One region of the Pseudoalteromonas translucida KMM 520 genome, then DNA from elsewhere that is predicted to be linked to it. Evidence: predicted binding sites of a transcription regulator. Region 1 holds the regulator's gene; each other region holds the start of a gene.
The links. The regulator sigma-54, encoded in region 1, starts transcription at its own class of promoters, with help from an activator protein. The targets are predictions, from matches to a motif close to GTTGGCACGNNNNTNGNNT.
Positions count from the first base shown of each region.

Region 2: a site for sigma-54 is predicted at 2,114-2,132, ahead of glnA (glutamate--ammonia ligase). Genes of this name have one in related genera too.
Region 3: a site for sigma-54 is predicted at 2,547-2,565, ahead of PTRA_RS03925 (flagellar basal body rod protein FlgF). Genes of this name have one in related genera too.

Region 1 is NZ_CP011034.1:2,886,595-2,890,794, forward strand. Features, by position in the region: gene lptA (lipopolysaccharide transport periplasmic protein LptA) at 1-199, shown strand, start outside; gene lptB (LPS export ABC transporter ATP-binding protein) at 196-921, shown strand; gene PTRA_RS13370 (RNA polymerase factor sigma-54) at 991-2,484, shown strand; gene hpf (ribosome hibernation promoting factor) at 2,511-2,798, shown strand; gene ptsN (PTS IIA-like nitrogen regulatory protein PtsN) at 2,803-3,255, shown strand; gene rapZ (RNase adapter RapZ) at 3,277-4,122, shown strand; gene PTRA_RS13390 (HPr family phosphocarrier protein) at 4,166-4,200, shown strand, end outside.
Region 2 is NZ_CP011034.1:173,133-177,332, forward strand. Features, by position in the region: gene PTRA_RS00835 (DUF4124 domain-containing protein) at 16-537, opposite strand; gene glnA (glutamate--ammonia ligase) at 653-2,059, opposite strand; gene typA (translational GTPase TypA) at 2,569-4,200, shown strand, end outside.
Region 3 is NZ_CP011034.1:843,756-847,955, reverse strand. Features, by position in the region: gene PTRA_RS03940 (flagellar basal body P-ring protein FlgI) at 1-245, opposite strand, end outside; gene flgH (flagellar basal body L-ring protein FlgH) at 258-941, opposite strand; gene flgG (flagellar basal-body rod protein FlgG) at 958-1,746, opposite strand; gene PTRA_RS03925 (flagellar basal body rod protein FlgF) at 1,768-2,511, opposite strand; gene flgE (flagellar hook protein FlgE) at 2,738-4,102, opposite strand; gene PTRA_RS03915 (flagellar hook assembly protein FlgD) at 4,152-4,200, opposite strand, start outside.

The sequences.
Region 1 (4,200 bases):
GAAACGTTTTTTAACCCTAGTAGGAGATGCAAACATTTCTCAAGCTGGGCAAAAAATCACGGCTAAAAGTATCACCTACGATATAGAACAACAGCTTATAAGTGCTGAAAAAGATGAAAACTCAACTGATCGGGTACACACTATTTTAGTGCCTATAGACGCAAAAAAAGAACAAAAACTCAATAAAGGTCAGCCATGAGTACATTAAAAGCAGAGCTATTAGCAAAAAGCTATAAAGGCCGTGAAGTTGTTAAAAATGTAGGCCTTGAAGTAAAAGCAGGGAGCATTGTTGGCTTACTTGGGCCCAATGGCGCAGGTAAAACCACGACCTTTTATATGATTGTAGGCTTAGTTCCTAGCGACAAAGGTAAAATATCAATTGATGATAACGATATTACCCTACTTCCTATGCACAGCCGTGCTCGTTTAGGTATTGGTTATTTACCACAAGAATCTTCTATTTTTAGAAAGCTCACTGTGTATCAAAATTTAATGGCTATTTTAGAAACGCGTAAGCAACTAAACAAACAAGCCAGAGAAGAAACCCTAAATAGCTTGCTGGACGAATTTAGCCTGCAACATATTCGCGACAGCTTAGGCATGGCGCTATCTGGTGGTGAACGTCGCCGCGTAGAAATAGCACGTGCTTTAGCTGCAGATCCTAAATTTATATTACTTGATGAGCCCTTTGCTGGCGTGGATCCTATTTCAGTACTCGATATTAAAAAAATTATAGAACATCTTAAAAACCGTGGTATTGGCGTGCTAATTACCGACCACAATGTAAGGGAAACCCTTGATGTTTGTGAAAAAGCCTACATTGTTTCTCATGGGGAGCTAATTGCATCTGGTACTCCTGAATTTGTATTAAATGATAAAACAGTACGTGATGTTTATTTAGGCGAGCAGTTCAAACTGTAATATTTATGTTATTACTATAAGCATCTGCTAAGATTAATCATATCAATTTATAAGGATTGTTAGAGATAAATGAGGCAATCATTACAGCTGCGCATGGGCCAGCAACTTACAATGACTCCGCAACTGCAACAGGCTATTCGCTTATTGCAGCTTAGTACCTTGGATCTCCAGCAAGAAATACAAGAAGCACTTGATAGCAACCCATTACTTGAAGTTGATGAGCAAGATTACACGGAAGAATCAGCTGGTAAAAACGAGCAAAAAGCAGATGACATTACTGTTAGCGCCTCTGCCGATGACACCCCAAGCGAGTATGAGCAAGATAGCGGTGAAGCACTAAACAAAGACACCATAAGCGACGATATGGCCATGGATGTATCATGGGATGAATATATGAGCGCAGCGCCTGCCTCTTCATCAGGGCCAATGCCTGAAGATGAATCTATTTATCAAGGTGCATCAACCGAAACCCTGCATGAATACTTAATGTGGCAATTACAGCTCACTCCTTTTAGTCCTACCGATGAAGCTATTGCTATAGCTATTGTTGAAGCCGTAGATGACTCTGGTATTTTAACCCTCAGTTGCGAAGATCTTTTAGCAAGCTTTAACCAAGAAAGTGATGACGAACACGAAGTAGAGCTAGATGAAATAGAAGCCGTGCTAAAGCGCATTCAATTATTTGATCCTGTTGGTATTGCAGCTCGCAGCTTGCAAGAATGCTTATGTATTCAATTAAATCAATTTGATAAAGACACCCCTTATATTAACGAAACAAAAATGGTGTTAACTGATCATATCGATTTACTCGCTGCTCGCGACTATCGTACGTTAATGAAAAAAACTAAGCTCAAAGAAGAAGAGCTTAAAGAAATAATGACACTTATTCATACGCTTAATCCTAAGCCTGCGGATACCATTGTCAGAGAAGAATCTGAATACGTTATACCTGACGTGTCGGTAAAAAAAATAAAAGGCCGCTGGGTGGTAGAGCTAAACCCAGATAGCATGCCAAAAATACGTGTTAACAGCCAATATGCGGCTATGTCTCGTACGGTAAAATCCAGTGGTGACAGCCAATTTATTCGCTCGCACTTACAAGAAGCTAAATGGTTTATTAAAAGCCTAGAAAGTAGAAATGAAACACTCCTAAAAGTAACTAATTGTATTGTTAAGCAACAACAAGCATTTTTTGAACATGGCCCAGAAGCCATGAAACCTATGGTTTTAAACGATGTTGCCGAAATAGTTGAAATGCACGAGTCGACTATTTCACGGGTCACTACGCAAAAGTATATGCACACTCCACGTGGCATTTTTGAGCTTAAGTACTTTTTTTCAAGCCATGTAAGCACCGAAAATGGTGGCGAATGTTCATCAACTGCCATACGTGCCTTGATTAAAAAGTTGATCGCTGCAGAAAACTTAGCCAAACCATTGAGTGATAGCAAGATTGCAGATATATTGGCTGAGCAAGGAATTAAAGTAGCTAGACGGACAATTGCAAAATATCGCGAATCTCTGGCTATTCCCCCGTCGAATCAACGTAAAAGCTTGATTTAAGACGTACAACAAAGAGGAAAATGCTGATGCAACTAAACTTAACTGGTCGTCATGTAGACATTACAGACTCATTAAGAGACTATGTAAATAATAAATTTGCAAAGCTGCAAAGACACTCAGATCACATAACTAATGTGCATGTTATTCTCGATGTAGAAAAATTAAGTCAAAAAGCTGAAGCAACAATTTTTGTAAGTGGCGCTGAGCTATTTGCATCGACCGAACACCAAGATATGTACGCTGCCATTGACTCGTTGATTGACAAACTCGATCGTCAAGTAATTAAACACAAAGAGAAGTTTGCTCGACACTAACACTATGAAATTAAGCTCACTTATATGCCAGGACTGCAGCAAAGCTGTGGTCCTTTTTAATAGTAAAAAAAGAATTTTAGAATTCATCAGTGAACTCGCGCATAAAAAAATGCCGTATTTACCCCAGCAAGATATTCTCACTGCTTTATTAGCAAGAGAAAAGCTAGGCAGTACCGGTATTGGCCGAGGAATAGCAATTCCACATGGCCGTATGAGCGGGGCGCAGGAACCTCTTGCCTTAATTTTAATAAGCGAAACCGCTATTAATTTTGATGCAATTGATAATCGTCCAGTTGATATTTTTGTTGCACTTATAGTGCCCGATGGCGATAACCAGCAGCACTTGAAAACACTAGCCACAATAGCTGATAAACTAAACGATAAAGAGTTTTGTAAGCAATTGCGTGCGGCAAAGTCTGATGAAGCGTTATACCAAGTTATTTTGGATCAATCCTAGTTACTAATAAAGGGGTGGTAAATGGAATTAATTATTATAAGTGGCCGATCGGGTTCTGGTAAATCGGTTGCTTTACGTGTTGTTGAAGATTTAGGTTACTATTGTGTAGATAATATTCCGGTAAATTTACTGCCTTCATTAGTGCGCAGTGTCTCTGATAACTACGATAAAATAGCCGTTAGTATAGACGTGCGTAACCTGCCTAAAGATCAGCAGCAGTTTAACGATATTCTTGAGTACTTGCCCGACTTTGCTAAACCAACGTTATTTTATTTAGATAGCGACGATCAAACATTAATCCGCCGTTATTCAGAAACGCGTCGTTTGCACCCGCTCTCGATTGATTCGCTACCGCTAGATTTAGCAATACAAAAAGAAAAAGAATTACTCGATGTACTCGTAACACGGGCTGATCATGTCATTGATACAACCGATTTAAGTGTGCATCAACTTGCTGAATCTATGCGTGAAACCATACTCGGTAAAAAAGACAAACAGCTTATCATTACCTTTGAGTCGTTTGGCTTTAAGCATGGTATTCCCAAAGGTGCTGATTATGTTTTTGATGCGCGTTTTTTACCAAATCCACACTGGGAACCTGAGCTAAAGCCTTTAACTGGGCTAGATCAACCCGTTAAAGATTATTTAGCTAGTCATAGTATTGTGCAAAAATTCACTTGGCAAATTCAAACATTTGTACAAACGTGGTTACCACACCTAGAGCGTAATAATCGTAGTTACTTAACGATTGCTATTGGCTGTACCGGTGGTCAGCATCGCTCAGTTTATTTAGCGCAAACAATTGGTGAAAGCTTTGCTATGTCTCACCCTAATGTAAAAATTCGCCATCGCGAGCAAGAAAAATAATTCAATTTAAATAATCATCTGTTCAGCTTAAGTAGAGTATCTTATGCGCTTAGAAAATACGTTTTTAATAAAAAACAA
Region 2 (4,200 bases), 680 kb from region 1:
TGAATTAGGAGGGAGTTAATTACCTAAGCTTAAGCCTTTTCTGTGCATAAAAAACACACTTAATGGGCTTATCGCAATAACTTGGTTTTGTTTGTTGTACAGCTTAACTTGCAGAGTGTGCTCACCACGCTCTACATCTCTTAAAGCAAAGGTTGAGGTATCACTTGCTGCGCCATAGGCTTTACCATCAAGCAATAGCTGTATTGTAAAGTCGTTTTCAAAGCGGGGGGTAATGCGAGCAGATACATACACAGAGCCGGTATTTTCACGAATAGTTTGTTTGTGCTCAGGCGATGCAATACCAATACTAAATGCAACTGGTTGCACTTTAGTTTGGCTATTTAAAATATCAGTATTTGTTGCAGGCATGGTTAAATCTTGGCTGGTGAGTTTTATCTCTTTGGCGCCAATATGAGGGGTATCTGAAAACACCAGTACGCCATTTTTATCTTTCCATGCGTAAATTTTTTTTTCACCAGCGTAACTACAAACACTTAATAATGAAGTAATTAGTAGTAATAAAATCTTGCTACTCACTCTGCAACCCTGCATTTTTAACATTAACTTTACTTTAGTGGAGAAAGTACTAATTTACCATTAAAAAAGCCCGCAATGCGGGCTTAAATATATATTTTGTAACTGTTAATTAAAATTAACAGCTGTAATACATTTCAAACTCAATTGGGTGCGTTGTCATGTTAAGTTTTTCAACTTCTTGACTCTTAAGTTTAATGTAAGCATCAATTAAATCATTAGAGAACACATCACCTTGATTTAAAAACTCACGGTCAGCATCAAGACATGCCAATGCTTCTTCTAATGAAGAGGCAACGGTTGGAATTTCTGCAGCTTCTTCTGCCGGTAGGTCGTATAAATCTTTATCCATTGCATCACCAGGATGGATTTTATTTTTAATTCCATCAAGGCCAGCCATAAGCATGGCAGCAAAAGCAAGATACGGGTTAGCCGTTGCATCAGGGAAGCGTACTTCAATACGACGACCTTTGGCCGATGGTACTACCGGAATACGAATTGATGCCGAACGGTTACGTGCAGAGTATGCAAGCATTACTGGTGCTTCGTAACCTGGTACTAAACGTTTGTACGAGTTAGTAGAGGCGTTAGCAAACGCATTAATTGCTTTAGCATGTTTAATAATACCGCCAATGTAATAAAGCGCATCTTCAGAAAGACCGCCGTACTTATCACCTGCAAATAAGTTAACACCGTCTTTAGCTAACGACTGATGACAATGCATACCAGAGCCGTTATCGCCAACAATAGGTTTAGGCATAAAAGTGGCTGTTTTGCCGTATAAATGAGCCATGTTATGAATAACATACTTCATTTCTTGAATTTCATCGGCTTTAATTACCATAGTATTAAAGCGCGTAGCAATTTCGTTTTGCCCTGCAGTTGCTACTTCGTGATGATGCGCTTCAACAACTTGTCCCATTTCTTCTAATACTAGACAAGTAGCAGAGCGCCAATCTTGAAAGTCATCAACAGGAGCAACTGGGAAGTAACCGCCTTTAACGCCAGGGCGATGACCTGTATTGCCGTCTGCGTATTCTTTATCTGAGTTCCAAGCAGCTTGCTTAGAATCGATTTTGTACATAGAGCCAGACATGTCTGTTTTATATTTTACGTCATCAAATACGAAGAACTCTGGCTCTGGGCCAAATAAAACCGTATCAGCAATACCCGTAGAGCGCATATATTCTTCAGCACGCTTTGCTACAGAGCGAGGATCGCGCTCGTAACCTTGTAATGTAGAAGGCTCTACTACGTCACAACGTATAATTAATGTGGCTTCTTCAGTGAATGGGTCAAGCTTAGCTGATTCAGCAACAGGCATTAACACCATGTCTGATTCGTTTATGCCTTTCCAGCCAGCAATTGAAGAACCATCGAACATTTTACCATCTTCAAAAAAGTCTTCATCAATTTGATGATGAGGAATTGAAATATGCTGCTCTTTACCTTTGGTATCAGTAAAGCGTAAATCAATGAACTTAACGTCATTTTCTTTAATAAAATCTAAAACCGATTGCGACATGTGTCCTCCAACTATAAGGTTTTATTATTGCTGCTTAAATGCTTTGTGTTTTATAAGCTGATTTTGTGCCACTATTGTAACTTAATGTTTATAAACATAAAAAATACAAAAGTAATAACGGCGGTTACTAATGCGCACCATTTTGGTGCGTAAATGCTTCAATATAGTGCAACAGTTACAGAGTAAAAAGTTGCTCGCTATTTAATCGTGATAGACTAACATAAAGTAAATACAAAAGACTGACCAAAATAGCAATAAAGTCATTAAAGTGGAGGTTTTTATAAAAATATTAAAAATTTTATTTTTATAATTAGTTAATTTAAAACAGTAGGTTAAATAAAAAAACCAGAAAGTTTGCAAATTTATTTTGGATAAACTTTCATCCATTCCATTTATAAGGGATAATATGCGCCCTTTTAAATCCTATGCTGGGACATCTCGTGAAAACGCAGGTGAGTGCGTAAGCCCCTGCAGGATCAATGAGATTCAATTTCTCTGAGTGAATATTAATGAGTATCGAAAAGATAAGAAATATAGCAATTATCGCCCACGTTGACCACGGTAAAACTACACTGGTTGACAAACTGCTTGAGTTTTCAGGCACATTAGAAACACGCGGCGGTAATGAAGAGCGCGTGATGGATTCAAACGATATAGAAAGAGAGCGTGGTATTACCATTTTAGCGAAAAACACCGCTATTTCATGGAACGGCTACCACATTAATATCGTAGATACTCCAGGACACGCCGATTTCGGTGGTGAAGTGGAACGCGTACTTTCAATGGCTGACTCAGTATTACTAATTGTTGACGCTCAAGAAGGCCCAATGCCACAAACGCGTTTTGTTACGCAAAAGGCATTTGCGCAAGGTTTAAAGCCAATCGTAGTAATTAACAAAATCGACAAGCCAAGTGCACGTCCTGATTGGGTTATGGATCAAATCTTTGATTTATTCGATAACTTAGGCGCCACTGACGAGCAGTTAGATTTTAAAGTAATCTATGCATCAGCAATCAACGGCTGGGCAACATTAGATTTAGACGAGCCATCTGATAACATGGATGCCATGTTCCAAATGATCGTTGACGAAGTATCACCACCAGATGCAGATCCTGAAGGTGACTTCCAAATGCAGATTTCTCAACTTGATTACAACTCATACGTGGGTGTAATTGGTGTTGGTCGTATCAAGCGTGGTTCTGTTGCTCCAAACCAACAAGTAACTATTATTAGTGCTGATGGTACTAAACGTAACGGTAAAATTGGTACAGTACAAAGCTACTTAGGCCTTGAGCGTATCGAAACTGACCGTGGTTATGCAGGTAACATCGTTACTGTAACCGGTATTGGCGAGCTTAAGATTTCAGACACTGTTTGTTGTCCTACTAACGTTGAAGCATTACCACCACTAAGTGTTGATGAGCCAACAGTAACAATGACATTCTCTGTAAATAACTCACCTTTTTGTGGTAAAGAAGGTAAGTTTGTAACGTCACGTAATATTCGTGAGCGTTTAGACAAAGAATTAGTACACAACGTAGCACTTCGCGTTGAAGATACAGCTAGCCCAGATAGCTTCCGTGTTTCTGGCCGTGGTGAGTTACACCTAGGTATCTTAATCGAAAACATGCGTCGTGAAGGTTACGAGCTTGCAGTATCTCGTCCAGAGGTAATTTTGCGTACTGTTGACGGTGTATTAGAAGAACCGTTTGAAACAGTAACAATTGACTGTCAAGAAGAGCATCAGGGTTCTGTAATGGAGCAAGTTGGCCTACGTAAAGGTGAGCTTACTAACATGTCTCCAGATGGCAAAGGCCGTATGCGTTTAGACTTTATTATCCCAAGCCGTGGCTTAATTGGTTTCCAAACTGATTTCATGACGCTTACTTCGGGTTCTGGTCTTATGTACCATACGTTCGATCATTACGGTCCTCATAAAGGCGGTTCAATCGGTGTTCGTAAAAACGGCGTAATCATTGCAAATGCTACAGGTAAAGCACTGACTAACGCATTGTTTAATTTACAAGAGCGCGGCCGTTTATTCATCGGTCACGGTGTTGAAGTTTACGAAGGTATGGTTATCGGTATTCATAACCGTGATAACGACCTTACAGTTAACGCCCTTAAAGGTAAGCAGTTA
Region 3 (4,200 bases), 1.3 Mb from region 1:
TTTTTAATTTTTGGTTTTAAGCTTGCTGGTAACGTAATGCCAAAGCTGTTTAACATGCCTTTAAAGCTTTGCTCGGTAAATCGGCTTTGCTCGCCCGTACCAGGTAAGCCAACAACTAGGCCATAGCCTACTAATTGGTTTGAGCGTACACCCTCAACCATAGACACATCTTTAATGCGCTCGGCCATGGCAGGAAGTTGCCAGCCAAGTAACACCATTAAATAAAAAACTTTAAATACATTCATAATGAATGTCCTCTAAAAAGGAAAAAGTGAGCTACTAAAAAAGCGTGTTAGCCAACCGGCACTTTGTGCTTCTTGAGTTTGCCCTTTGCCCGAATATTGAATTCGTGCATTAGCAATTCTATTTGACTGCACGGTATTATCTGCAGTTACATCTTCTGGCCTTACTAATCCCTCTAAACGAATAAATTCTTCGCCCGAGTTTAACGTTAGCCATTTTTCGCCGCGAATAACTAAATTACCATTAGGTAAAACACGCATTACGTTTACCGATATATCACCGGCTAAACTATTTGACTGATTTGATTTTGAGTCGCCTTTAAATGACGCGTCGCTGCCAATACCAAATTGAATGCTGTCGCCGCCAATATTTACCGGTAATCCGCCTAAACCAATAACGGGGTCGAGTTTTGCGTCTGACTGTTTATCAGTTTCTGTTTTTGCCGCTTTAGAGGCTTGCGTAGATTCTTGCAATTTAACTGTGATTATATCGCCAGTACGCAGTGCTTTTTTATCGGCGTATAAGTCGTTCGATAAATACGTATTAAACAGTGAGCCATTAGCAACTGCCGGTTCAACATTGGGTTCTGGGTACATGGGCGAATAGTAAGGGTCGTCTTGTACTACATCACTATTTTGTGTAGAAACACAGCCACTTAACAATAAAGTACCCGCTGCAAATAATATAATATTGCGCATAATAACCTCTAAAATATTATAATTGCTGATTGATGTAGCTCATCATTTCATCAACTGCCGAAATTACTTTTGAGTTCATTTCGTAAACACGTTGGGTTTCTATTAGGTTTACCAACTCTTCGGTTACGTTTACGTTTGACGTTTCTAGTGAGCCTTGAATAATAGTGCCTAGCCCATCAACCCCAGGGTTACCCTGCACTGGCGCACCACTTACTGCGGTTTCGGTGTAAAGATTTTGCCCTATAGGCTCAAGGCCCGACGGATTAATAAAGTCACTAATGGTAATTTGCCCAATAACCACGTTATCGGCCTGCCCTGCAACGCGTACAGACACTTCACCGTCTTGCGATACGGTGATTGATTGCGCGTCGTCGGGTACGTTCATTTCTGGTTGAACTACATAACCAGCACCCGAGGTTACAACTCGCCCGTCGCCATCGGTAGTAAATTGTCCGTTGCGCGAATAAGCAATATTGCCATCTGGCTGCAGTACTTCAAAAAAGCCTGAACCAGAAATCATCCAATCCAGTGAATTTTCAGTGGTTAACATATTACCTTGCGAAAAGTTTTTTTGGTTAGCTACTACTTTGGCACCAGCACCTAGCATTAAACCTGATGGCATTTCGGTATCTTGCGATGAGCGACCGCCTGGTTGATTAATGTTTTGGTAAAGTAAATCTTCAAAAACGGCGCGGCTTTTTTTATAACCAACCGTACTGGCGTTGGCTAAGTTATTAGAAATAACCGAAATGTCGGTTTGTTGGGCGTCAAGCCCGGTTTTACTGATCCACAATGCTGGATTCATAATCGTGTCCTCATTTTAAAGTTAAACTATGCGCAACAGCTGATCTTGCGATTGATCTATTTCTTCTGCTGTTTTCATTAGCTTTACTTGTAATTCAAATTGGCGTTGATGGCTGATCATATCGACCATTTCGTGTACCGGATTAACGTTCGACATTTCTAATGCGCCGCTTATCACTTGTACGTTAGCTGAGGTTTCAACCGTTTGATTTGGTTTTGGTCTAAATAAACCATCGTTACCTTTTTCAAGTGTTGAGTTATTTGCCTCAACCACTTTTAAACGATCAACCTCTTCTAAAAAGTTAGCCGGCGCGCCCTGTGGGCGTACTTGTATGGCACCGTCTTTACTAAATTCTATTTTTTCAATCGGAACTGGCAAAATAATAGGGCCGCCTTCGCCAATTACTTGACGACCACCGCTGGTGACTAACATGCCTTCGGCGGTAATGTTAAGCGTACCTACTTTTGTATAAGCTTCGTTGCCGGAGGCGTCTTGTACACTCAGCCAGGCGTTATCGCTCATGGCAATGTCGAGCTCGCGACCGGTTTGCTGTATGCCACCCGATGTCATGTTTGAACCTGGGCGCTCTTCCATAGAAAACACCCGCGATGGCAAACCTTCACCAAACGCTTGCATAGATCGAGCTTGGGCAAAGTCGGCTTTAAAACCTGTGGTATTTGCGTTCGCCAAATTATTGGCTTTAAGGGCAAGCCCCATTAAGCTTTGCTTAGCGCCAGACGCGGCAATGTAGACCATTTTATCCATAACATCGACTCACTTAAAAATCTCTGTAAGAACAAATGCAATATATGCGCCAGATTAAATTTAATACTAAAAACTGTTATTTTGAAGGAGTGTAAATACGCATAAGAAAACAATAAAAAGAAGGGAAATATGCTTTTTCGTACTTAGTGTGCGGCGGCAAGCTAGTTGCCCAAAATAAAAAGGCTGCAATTAAGCAGCCTTGAATATTCAAATTAATAAATTGTGCTTATCTAATTTGTAGAATACTTTGCTGAATTGTTGAGTTAACTTCCAGCGCTCGCGAGTTTGCTTGGAAATTACGCTGTGCGCTAATTAAATCAACTAGTTCGTTAGTTAAGTTTACGTTTGATTGCTCAAGCGCTGATGAGTTGATATTACCTAACGTGCCAGAGCCAGGTTCACCAGCAATAGGCTCGCCTGACGCTATACTGGCTTTCCAACCTGTGCTGCCCACTTGTTGTAAACCTTGTGAGTTTGAAAAACGTACCATAGCCACCTGGCCTAAAAACGTTGAGTCGCCATTACTGTACGAAGCCACAACTTTACCATCGGCACCAATATCAATACCCGCTAAACGGCCAACCGTTGCACCGTCTTGCTCAAGTGCTTTTACTTCAAAGCGACTTGCATATTGAGTAGGTATTTTATTAGCTGTACCAGTTTCATCACGCCAGTTAACTTCTATATCTGCAGGAAAGGTAGCACCATTAGTTAATAAATCAGAAAGCCCCGCTGTGCCACCGCCTCCAGCAGTTATAGACAATGGATTAAAAGTGTTACTTAAGTTTGGTGCACTGTCTGTACTTTGTGGTAAACCACTTGAGTCAAACTGAAAAGTAGTCATAGGAGTGTACGGAGCTACTGTTTGTTCAACACCATTGGCACCAAAAGATTTACCATCAAGTGTTGAGTGTACGTTCCATTGATTTTCATTACCGGGTACTGCAGGGTCGCTTTTTACAAAAAACAGCTGCAATACATGTGGCTCACCGAGTGAGTCATACACGGTTGTTGAGGTTGATGAATTATAAGTTGCACTTTCGGTAGGGTTAAACGCAATTGTAGGTGCAATTGATCGTGAGTCTAAATTAAACGAGCTATACACGCTTGAAGTAGCACGCGGCGATCCTGACGAGTCAGGTATTTGTAAAGCCGATGAAGTACTTAAACTCACTGATGTAGTATCACCTGTTGAAGGGTCAACCGGAAAACCTTGTAAAAAGCTGCCATTTGCATCTACCACAAAGTTGTCTTTGTTTAACTTAAATGCGCCGGCACGTGTGTAGGTAAAATCTTGCGCGCCTAGGTCTTGGCTAGTTGCAAAGTAACCTTCACCGGTAATCGCTAAATCTAACGAGTTATTGGTAAACTGTAATGATCCTTGGTGAAATTGTTGTGCAACCATAGTCGTTTGCACGCCGTCACCATTTTTTGTTTTACCAGAACTAAATACCGACGATGCATACACGTCAGCAAATTCTGCGCGCGACTCTTTAAAACCCGTAGTATTTACGTTGGCTATATTATTTGCCGTAACGTTTAAATCTTTTTGTGCGGCAGCAAGGCCGGATAATGCAATATTGAAGCTCATAATTGACCTCTAAACTATTTAATTTTTAGCCCGCTGGCTAATGAATCTTTTACGCGATTTCTGCAACATCAGTCAGCCTAACCGCACCTTCTTTAGTG